Regions from separate parts of the Oceanobacillus phoenicis genome, predicted to be linked through region 1. Evidence: riboswitches for the same ligand, from Rfam matches in the RefSeq annotation. Region 1 holds a riboswitch; the other holds the start of a gene.
The links. A riboswitch is a leader RNA that binds a small molecule or an ion and turns the genes downstream of it on or off. The one in region 1 is predicted to bind S-adenosylmethionine.
Positions count from the first base shown of each region.

Region 2: it holds a riboswitch for S-adenosylmethionine, as region 1 does, so the genes downstream of both, ABC346_RS10340 (methionine ABC transporter ATP-binding protein) here and ABC346_RS08845 (O-acetylhomoserine aminocarboxypropyltransferase/cysteine synthase family protein) in region 1, are expected to answer to the same signal.

Region 1 is NZ_JBDFME010000001.1:1,766,253-1,770,610, forward strand. Features, by position in the region: gene ABC346_RS08835 (dipeptidase) at 1-373, shown strand, start outside; gene ABC346_RS08840 (hypothetical protein) at 433-741, shown strand; SAM riboswitch class I at 1,067-1,173, shown strand; gene ABC346_RS08845 (O-acetylhomoserine aminocarboxypropyltransferase/cysteine synthase family protein) at 1,332-2,630, shown strand; gene ABC346_RS08850 (NifB/NifX family molybdenum-iron cluster-binding protein) at 2,675-3,037, shown strand; gene ABC346_RS08855 (ATP-binding cassette domain-containing protein) at 3,061-3,840, shown strand; gene ABC346_RS08860 (LLM class flavin-dependent oxidoreductase) at 4,063-4,358, shown strand, end outside.
Region 2 is NZ_JBDFME010000001.1:2,085,682-2,090,039, reverse strand. Features, by position in the region: gene ABC346_RS10350 (MetQ/NlpA family ABC transporter substrate-binding protein) at 117-956, opposite strand; gene ABC346_RS10345 (methionine ABC transporter permease) at 1,025-1,693, opposite strand; gene ABC346_RS10340 (methionine ABC transporter ATP-binding protein) at 1,683-2,711, opposite strand; SAM riboswitch class I at 2,839-2,937, opposite strand; gene ABC346_RS10335 (thioredoxin family protein) at 3,019-3,327, opposite strand; gene ABC346_RS10330 (toprim domain-containing protein) at 3,350-3,706, opposite strand; gene gcvH (glycine cleavage system protein GcvH) at 3,957-4,337, opposite strand.

The sequences.
Region 1 (4,358 bases):
TCCTTTCGCTTCGCATTCTAATGTTCGTGCAATTTGTGATCATCCAAGAAATTTATATGATGATCAGATAAAGGCGTTGATTGCTCACAATGGACAAATACAGCTTGTATTTTATCCACCGTTTCTTGTTAAAGATGCAGAGGCTGTTAAACTAACGGACCTTTTTCATCATATAGATCATATATGTGCGTTAGGTGGAGAGAAACATATAGGTTTTGGTTCCGATTTTGATGGTATCTCTTATTTTATTGAAGGGCTTGAGGATGCTTCTAAGTATGAGTTATTGCGAGACGAGTTACAAAAACATTATTCTGAAGAATTAGTAAAAGGATTTGTTTATCAAAACTTTATGAATCATTTACCTGATGTATAAGAAGTTTTGATTTTTCCAATACTAGTCAGTAGAGAAGAATAGAATGGCAGGTGCTCTACATGTTACGATTCCTCGTTTTAACATTCGTAGTATTATTTAGTTTTAATCATACAGAGACTTTTGCTGAGCCTTTGGAATCAGATACTTCAAAGAACAGGATACATGAATGGGTAGAGATCGAAAATCATGTAGAAAAAATACATGTAGATACTCATTATATAGAATATCGTCGAAATTTTATTAAAGAAACAAGACCTTGTAAAATTTATCATCATATACGTACTATTGTTTACTATTGTGAAATACATGGACATACAAAAGTAGAAACGATCTTAGAAAAAGTTGAACATAGTGAAGATCATGAATAATAAGGGTTAAAAGTGAGGAAATTATCAGCAGATAATTTTCTCACTTTTTATTTACAAGATAATAAATCAGCAATCTTTCTACGATAATATTGGATAAGCAGCCGATAAACTCCCCTTAAATGTTCAACTAATGGCGAAGTGTAGTTATATTTGTTTCATTGGGAAGAACGAATATCTTATTAAATGAAGTTGTCACAAAAAATGATAAGCTGTATATATTGGCATTAACCTATTCATATCATTCAACTAAGAATAATACGAAATAATTTATTGACATTTCTTAAATTTTGGATTATTATTCTACCAACAACTTCATATTTTGTTTTTCTTATCACGAGAGGTGGAGGGATATGGCCCAACGAAACCTCGGCAACAGGTTCTTAATAGAATACTGTGCCAATTCCATCAAGCAGTTTGCTTGGAAGATAAGAATAGAATGATTTATTGTTTCAAAACCTCTATTCTTATCGTGGAATAGAGGTTTTTTTGTTACACAGAATGAAGGGGGAGATTTTATATATACATTAATCCAAGTTATTAGATTGGTTTAGATCGTTTTATTTTTTAAACTTTAAAAAGGAGACATAACATTGGCTCAAAAATCTGATGGAACATTAAATTTTAATACGATTGCTCAACATGGAGGACAGGAATTTGATAAGGAAACAAATGCTCGGGCAGTACCTATTTATCAAACGACATCTTATGGATTCGAAAGTCCGGAACATGCTGCTTCTCTTTTTCAAATGCAGGAAGCGGGCTATATTTATTCTCGTAATGCAAATCCAACAAACCGAGTTCTCGAAAAGCGTATAGCTGAATTAGAGGGAGGCGTTGATGCATTTGCAGTTTCCTCTGGACAATCCGCTATCACAATTGCATTATTAACGCTTGCAAAAGTAGGCGATGAAATTGTGGCAACAAATGAGTTGTATGGTGGAACTTATAATCTTTTTTCTGAGACGTTTAAACGCTTTGGTGTAATGGTTCGCTTTGTAGATGGCACAAACTTCCCAGAAATAGCCTCTTCCATTAACAAGAATACAAAAGCAATCTTTACAGAAACAATTGGAAATCCCGGGTTACAAATAGCTGATATCAAAGCGTTAAGTACTATAGCCCATGATCACGGGATACCTTTAGTGGTTGATTCTACATTTACAACTCCATACTTACAGCGTCCAATTACATTTGGTGCAGATATTGTAATCCATTCGACCACAAAGTTTATTGGAGGACATGGCACATCCATCGGTGGAATTATCGTTGATGCTGGTAAATTTAATTGGTCAAATGGTAATTTTCCTGAATTTACAACACCAAAAAGTTCTTTAAACAATCAATCTTATATTGAACTAACTGATACAAATGCTTTTATTTCAAAAGCACGATTTGAATTAGGGCATGATATTGGAACAGCATTATCTCCATTTAATGGGTGGTTATTTATTCAAGGGCTAGAGTCACTACCATTACGAATGAAGCAGCACGTAGTAAATACAAGACAAATAGCTTCGTTTTTAGCTGAGCATGAACAAGTTACCTGGGTGAATTACCCTGGATTATCTGGAAATCATCAGTATGAACTTGCAAAAATCTATTTACCTAAAGGCACCGGGGCGATTTTTACATTTGGGATAAAAGGTGGACACGAAGCTGCAAAAACGTTTATTCAATCATTAAATCTTTTATCACATGTTGCTAATATTGGGGATTCAAAGACTCTAGTAATTCATCCTGCAAGTACGACACATTCAAGATTAACCCCAGAAGAACAAGGAAAAACTGGTGTGACACCAGATCAAATTCGAATATCTGTTGGATTAGAAGATGTGGAGGATATAAAAAAGGATATACATCAAGCCCTTCAAAAAAGTGTAAAAACTTGATTAGGATAAGGCAATTAATAGATCAAAAAGTGAGGAGAGAGAAAATGATAATTGCATCTGTATTAGATGAGAAGGAGTATATTGTACCAATAGTAGAAGGAAAGACTTTACGGATTTTTAATTCTAAGACAAAACAAATAGAAGACTTTGAAAATCCAGCCGTACATTTGAAAGAGGGAAGAAGAGGTGCAACATTAAAATTTGCAGAACAAAAAGGAGCAGAATCGTTTATTACTCCACCACAGACTTTTTGTGAATTATCCTATAAAAAAGCTAGAACGGATGGTATTCAGTTTTTTAAATTAGACAATTCAATTCCATTTGAACAATTTGAGAAACAGTTTCACTCGAACTCTATAGAGCAACAATCAAAATTACCAGAAAACGAGATTGCTCCAAGTTTTTAAGTAATCGAAATGGAGGTTATACAATGACAGAAAGTCTCGGAGTCGATTTAAGTATTAACCAACTCGAAAAATCTTTTGGGGATTTGGAAGTTTTGCGGAAGATTGATTTACACATTCATCCGGGTGAATTCGTTGCAATTGTTGGAAAGAGCGGATGTGGAAAAAGTACCTTGCTTCGACATATTTCTGGACTTGAGAAAGGAACTTATGGAGAAATTAAGCAGGATAATATAGTGCTAGATGGAGTAAATGAACAAGCTCGAATTATGTTTCAAGATGCGAGATTACTACCCTGGTTAACTATATTTGAAAATGTCGGAGTCGGATTAGGATTAGAGAAACAATGGGAAGAACAAGCAGAATGGGCTTTACATCAGGTGGGCTTATTAGAGCGGAAAAAGGAATGGCCGGCTGTATTATCTGGAGGGCAAAAACAACGGGTTGCACTAGCTAGGGCTCTTGCATCGAGACCAAATTTAATGCTTTTAGATGAACCATTAGGCGCATTGGACGCATTGACTCGATTAGAAATGCAGGTTCTTATAGAAGAGCTTTGGTTAAAACAAAAATTCACAACGGTTCTTGTTACGCATGATATGAGTGAGGCAATAAAACTGGCCAATCGCGTTGTACTAATCGAGAATGGGACTATAAAGCTAGATTTAGCTATAGATCTACCAAGGCCAAGGACGCGATCAAATCCAAAATTTGCAAAGTTAGAAGAGGAACTTTTATCTCATGTACTCGGGCAACAAAATCGGGAAATACATGAACAAAGGTTGAAAAAAGTAGGGAATGAATAAATTATTTTTGCTGTGATTTATTCTGCATGTAATAGGCAGTATCCCCCAATACAAAACAAACCTTAGCATAGTGGGGGTAAACTTCCTTGAAAAATCCGTTTCTGTTCAATGGTCTTTAGGTTATACCTTGTGTTACCAATATGTAGTGGAAAAGAGCAAACCCTACTGAATGAAGTTTCCTTGATAGATGAAGGGAAATATTTACAATTAGGAGGTTTTAAAATGGTTGAATTTATTACTATGGCACCAACGTCTGGAGATGGTGAGTTCGTCGGATCATCCCACAATAATGCTTCACGTAGAAAGGTGAAGCACTGGTCTGGAACCAAAGAAGGGTCGGAACGTAATCCTACATTTGAGTATATTAGAGATATTGCTCAGGCAGCAGAAAAAGGAGGATTCTCGACTTTATTGCTACCAACCGGAGGAGGATGTTTGGATTCTTTAGCTGTTGCTGCAAATTTAATTGGTCATACTGATCAATTGAAATTCCTTTTTGCCATTCGTCCAGGCTCAAT
Region 2 (4,358 bases), 320 kb from region 1:
CGTACAAAATGGATTTAAACCTTGATTTCTCATTAAAACTTCATTTCTCTAGAATAAGTCACTTTAACTGAGTTTTCTATACAATTCTTACATTTTACTCTCTATTACTTACTTCATTAGTTAGTTGGTGTTGGCACCACTGCTCCATCATAATTTTCAATGATAAAGTTTTGAATTTCTTCTGATTGTAACACTTCAACTAATGCTTTTAATGCCTCATTATCCTTATCTTCAGAACGAACTGCAATCACATTTACATAGTCCGATTCTTCATCTTCAACAAATAAAGCATCTTCTGTTGGATTTAATCCAGTATCAATAGCATAGTTCGTATTAATAACAACTAACGCATCTTCTTCACTATGGTAGTATTCAGGTAAGAACCCTGGTTCTGTTTCAGCTGAAAATTGAAGATTTTTCGGGTTTTCCGCGATATCATCAATCGTAGCTGCAGAATTTTCTACACTTTCATCTAATTTAATTAAACCTTCTTTTTCAAATAAAGAAAGAATACGACCATGTTCAGCAACCGAATTACTTAAAATAACTTCTGTACCTTCTGTGATTTCTTCAACACTAGATATATTTTGAGAATATACACCCATTGGTTCCACATGAATGCCACCAATAGATTCAATCTCATAGCCGGTATCAGCAATGGTTTGTTCTAGAAAAGGAATATGCTGAAAATAGTTTGCATCAATACGTTCATCAGCTAAATCATCATTAGGTAAAATATAATCTTGGTACTCTTCAATATTTAATGTAATACCTTGCTCTTCTAATAATGGCTTTGCTTCTTCTAAAACTTCCGCATGTGGAACACTAGATGCACCAACCGTAATTTCTGTTGTTTCATCAGACGATTCATCACCTGATGAACCTTCATCACTTGTTCCACAAGCTGCTAATAACCCCACAATTGCAATAGTTAACAATAATAATAATCTCTTCATCTCTGTATTCTCTCCTTTTAACATTTTATTAATTTCATCAAGTAGTGAAGTTATTTGAGAATTCTACTTTAACGTTTATCAAGTTTTCTAGTAATAGCATCCCCGATAAATTGGAAAATAAATACGATAAGAACGATAATAATCGTACACCATAATACAACATCAAAGTCACGACGTTGGAACCCAAAATAATAAGCATAGTTTCCAAGGCCACCTGCTCCAATTGCTCCAGCCATCGCTGTATATCCTATCAAAGCAATTGTTGTAACCGTTATTCCAGACACAAGTGCCGGTTTTGATTCAGGTAATAACACTTTGAAAATTATTGTTCTTGTCTTCGCTCCCATTGCTTTTGCAGCTTCCACTACACCTTTATCTACTTCATTAAGGGCAATTTCTACTAATCGTGCATAGAATGGAGCAGATCCAATAATTAGCGCTGGTAAAGCAGCATTAGGACCACGAATCGTCCCCATCAGAAAATCGGTAAACGGAAATAGTAATAGAATTAATATAATAAATGGTATAGCTCTGAAGATGTTTACAAAGGCGGCAACAATATTATTCACTACTCGATTTTCCCATATATTTCCTTTTGAAGTAAGGAATAATAGTAACCCAAGTAAAATCCCAAAAATAGCGGTTCCTACCATTGAAATAAGTGTCATGTAAAAGGTCTCGTAGGTTGCTTCAATTAAATCTTCTATTTTTATTCCTTCAAATAAACTATTTAGCATGTTGAATTACCTCCAATTCAACAGACTCTTGACTTTCAATAAAACTTCTAGTTCGCTCAATTTCACTGTCATTTCCTGTTACTTGAACTACCAGTGCTCCATAGCTGCCTGCTTGTGTCTGTGTAATATTTCCTTGGATAATATTTAAATCTACAGAAAATTGTTTAGCTATCTGACTAATTAAGGTTTGATTTGTAGTCTCTCCTAAGAAGTGAATTCGATATAAAACTCCATCAGGATAATTTTCAACGATTGTTGACATATCACTATCCTCATTAGAACTCATAACTTGTTCAACAAACTTTCTCGTCACTGATTGCTTCGGATTTGTAAATACATCAAGGACTTGTCCTTCTTCTACAACTTTTCCTTCCTCCATAACAGCTACACGATTACAAATTTTACGAATAACATGCATTTCATGCGTAATTAAAATTATCGTTAAGTTTAATTTTTCATTAATATCTTGTAATAATGATAAAATCTGATTAGTCGTTTCCGGATCAAGAGCAGAAGTGGCTTCATCACATAATAATACTTTCGGAGAATTCGCTAACGCTCTTGCAATACCAACACGCTGTTTTTGTCCGCCACTTAATTGTGAAGGATAAGATTTCTCTCTTCCTTCAAGTCCAACTAAACCAATTAATTCGTTTACCCTACGTTTTCTTTCTTGCTTATCAACACCTGCAATTTCTAAAGGAAATCCAATATTATCTTCTACTGTGCGTGACCACAATAAATTAAAATGTTGAAAAATCATTCCTATATCTTGTCGTGCAACACGAAGGTCTGTTTTATTTAATTCCGTGATTACTTGATCCCCAATGGTCACTTTTCCAGATGTAGGTTCCTCTAGTCGGTTAATTAAACGTACAAACGTACTTTTACCAGCTCCACTATAACCGATTACGCCATAAATATCGCCATCTTCAATATTGAGGGTCAATGAGTCTACAGCTTTGATGTCTTTTTGATTTAGTGAAAATACTTTGCTTAACCCTTCTATAGATATCAATGTTTATTCCTCCTCTTACTCTCCAACAACCATTTCGTTTAGTTTCCCCACATTTCGTCAAAATAAAAACGCCTTTCTGTTAAGAGAACAGAAAGACGTACGTATTTATCGTATATCGTCTGACGTTCTCTCATCTTTCATTTTCTGCAGGAATTGGCACCTTTCATTAATTATGAAGGTTGCCGCGGTTTCACAGGGCCAGTCCCTCCACCGCTCTAGATAAGAGATATCATATTGTTAATGGTTATTTTTAATTAATTCAGTGTACCTATCTTAGCATGCGCTTATAGGACTGTCAATCAATATATTACGTCGCATTTGAAAATAATTCTGGTTGGTATTTTATCAAATAATCATATATATTTGCAGTTGAATAAAACGTATATATTTTTTCGACAACTTCTCCATTTTCCACAAATAATAAGCATGGTACACTTTCGATTTGGCTATCCTGCATATACTCAGGATGAATAGAAGCATTCATTTCGTGAAAAATGTCTTGTTGATGAAGCCGTTCAATATTCTCTAACATCGCCCTAGCAACAGAACAAGTTCCACAGAATGGTGTGTAAATATAAACCACACCTCGTTCAATATGTTGGTTCCATTCCTTCATAAATTAATCACCTTACATTCCTTTATAACAAAAAAGATGGATGTACAGAAAACCGCGCACCAATTAAAGCATTAGCTAAAATTTTCATTGGTGTAGCCGCAACTTCACGATACTCACTGCTAACATAAATATGCTCTGCATGAGGTAATTCCCTTGCCAATTGTTTTCTTAGTTTCATCCCTGAAGGGTCCTCATCCACTAATATATAAACATCCTTTTCATCTAAATCATATGTTTCTAATAGTTCGTCAAGTTTTTCAACACCTAAAGTTCCATTTGTACAAACGATTTTAACATTGTCATCAATGATTTTTTCAATTTGTCGCTTATCCGACAAACCTTCTACAATAATTACTTTATTAGATTCATTTGTCATCATCGCATAGCACTCCTTATGCAAGCAAGAAACATGCTTATTTATCAGGAAAGAAATTTAAATAATTCGATTACATCTTCTTAAAAACGTAAAGTAAATGGAAGGTGAATTCCTAGGCATTATTCCCCTGAAGAATTCATTCAAAAATAAGTAGTAATTACAACCTTATGAATAAAGATTTCGTTTTATTATCATTATATGATAAAACAAAGGCTGACTATACACAAATAACGTGTAAATGTCAGCCTAAAAATTAGTCTTGAATAAATGCCTCATATTTTTCTGCAGTTAATAATTCTTCAAGTTCCTTTTCATCAGATGGTTCGATCACAATCATCCACGCTTTTTCGTATGGAGATTCATTAACATACTCCGGGCTATCTTCCAACTCATCGTTGATCTCAACTACTTTTCCGCTCACTGGAGCATAAAGCTCAGATACTGTCTTTACAGACTCTACACTTCCGAAAGGATCATCGGCTTTAAACTCTTCTCCAATTTCAGGAAGTTCAACAAACACAATGTCTCCCAATTCATCTTGAGCAAAATCTGTAATTCCAATACGTAGTTTTCCATCTTCTTGTTTTACCCATTCGTGCTCTTTAGAATACAATAGATCTTGTGGCAAACTCATAAACAATCCCTCCAAATTATC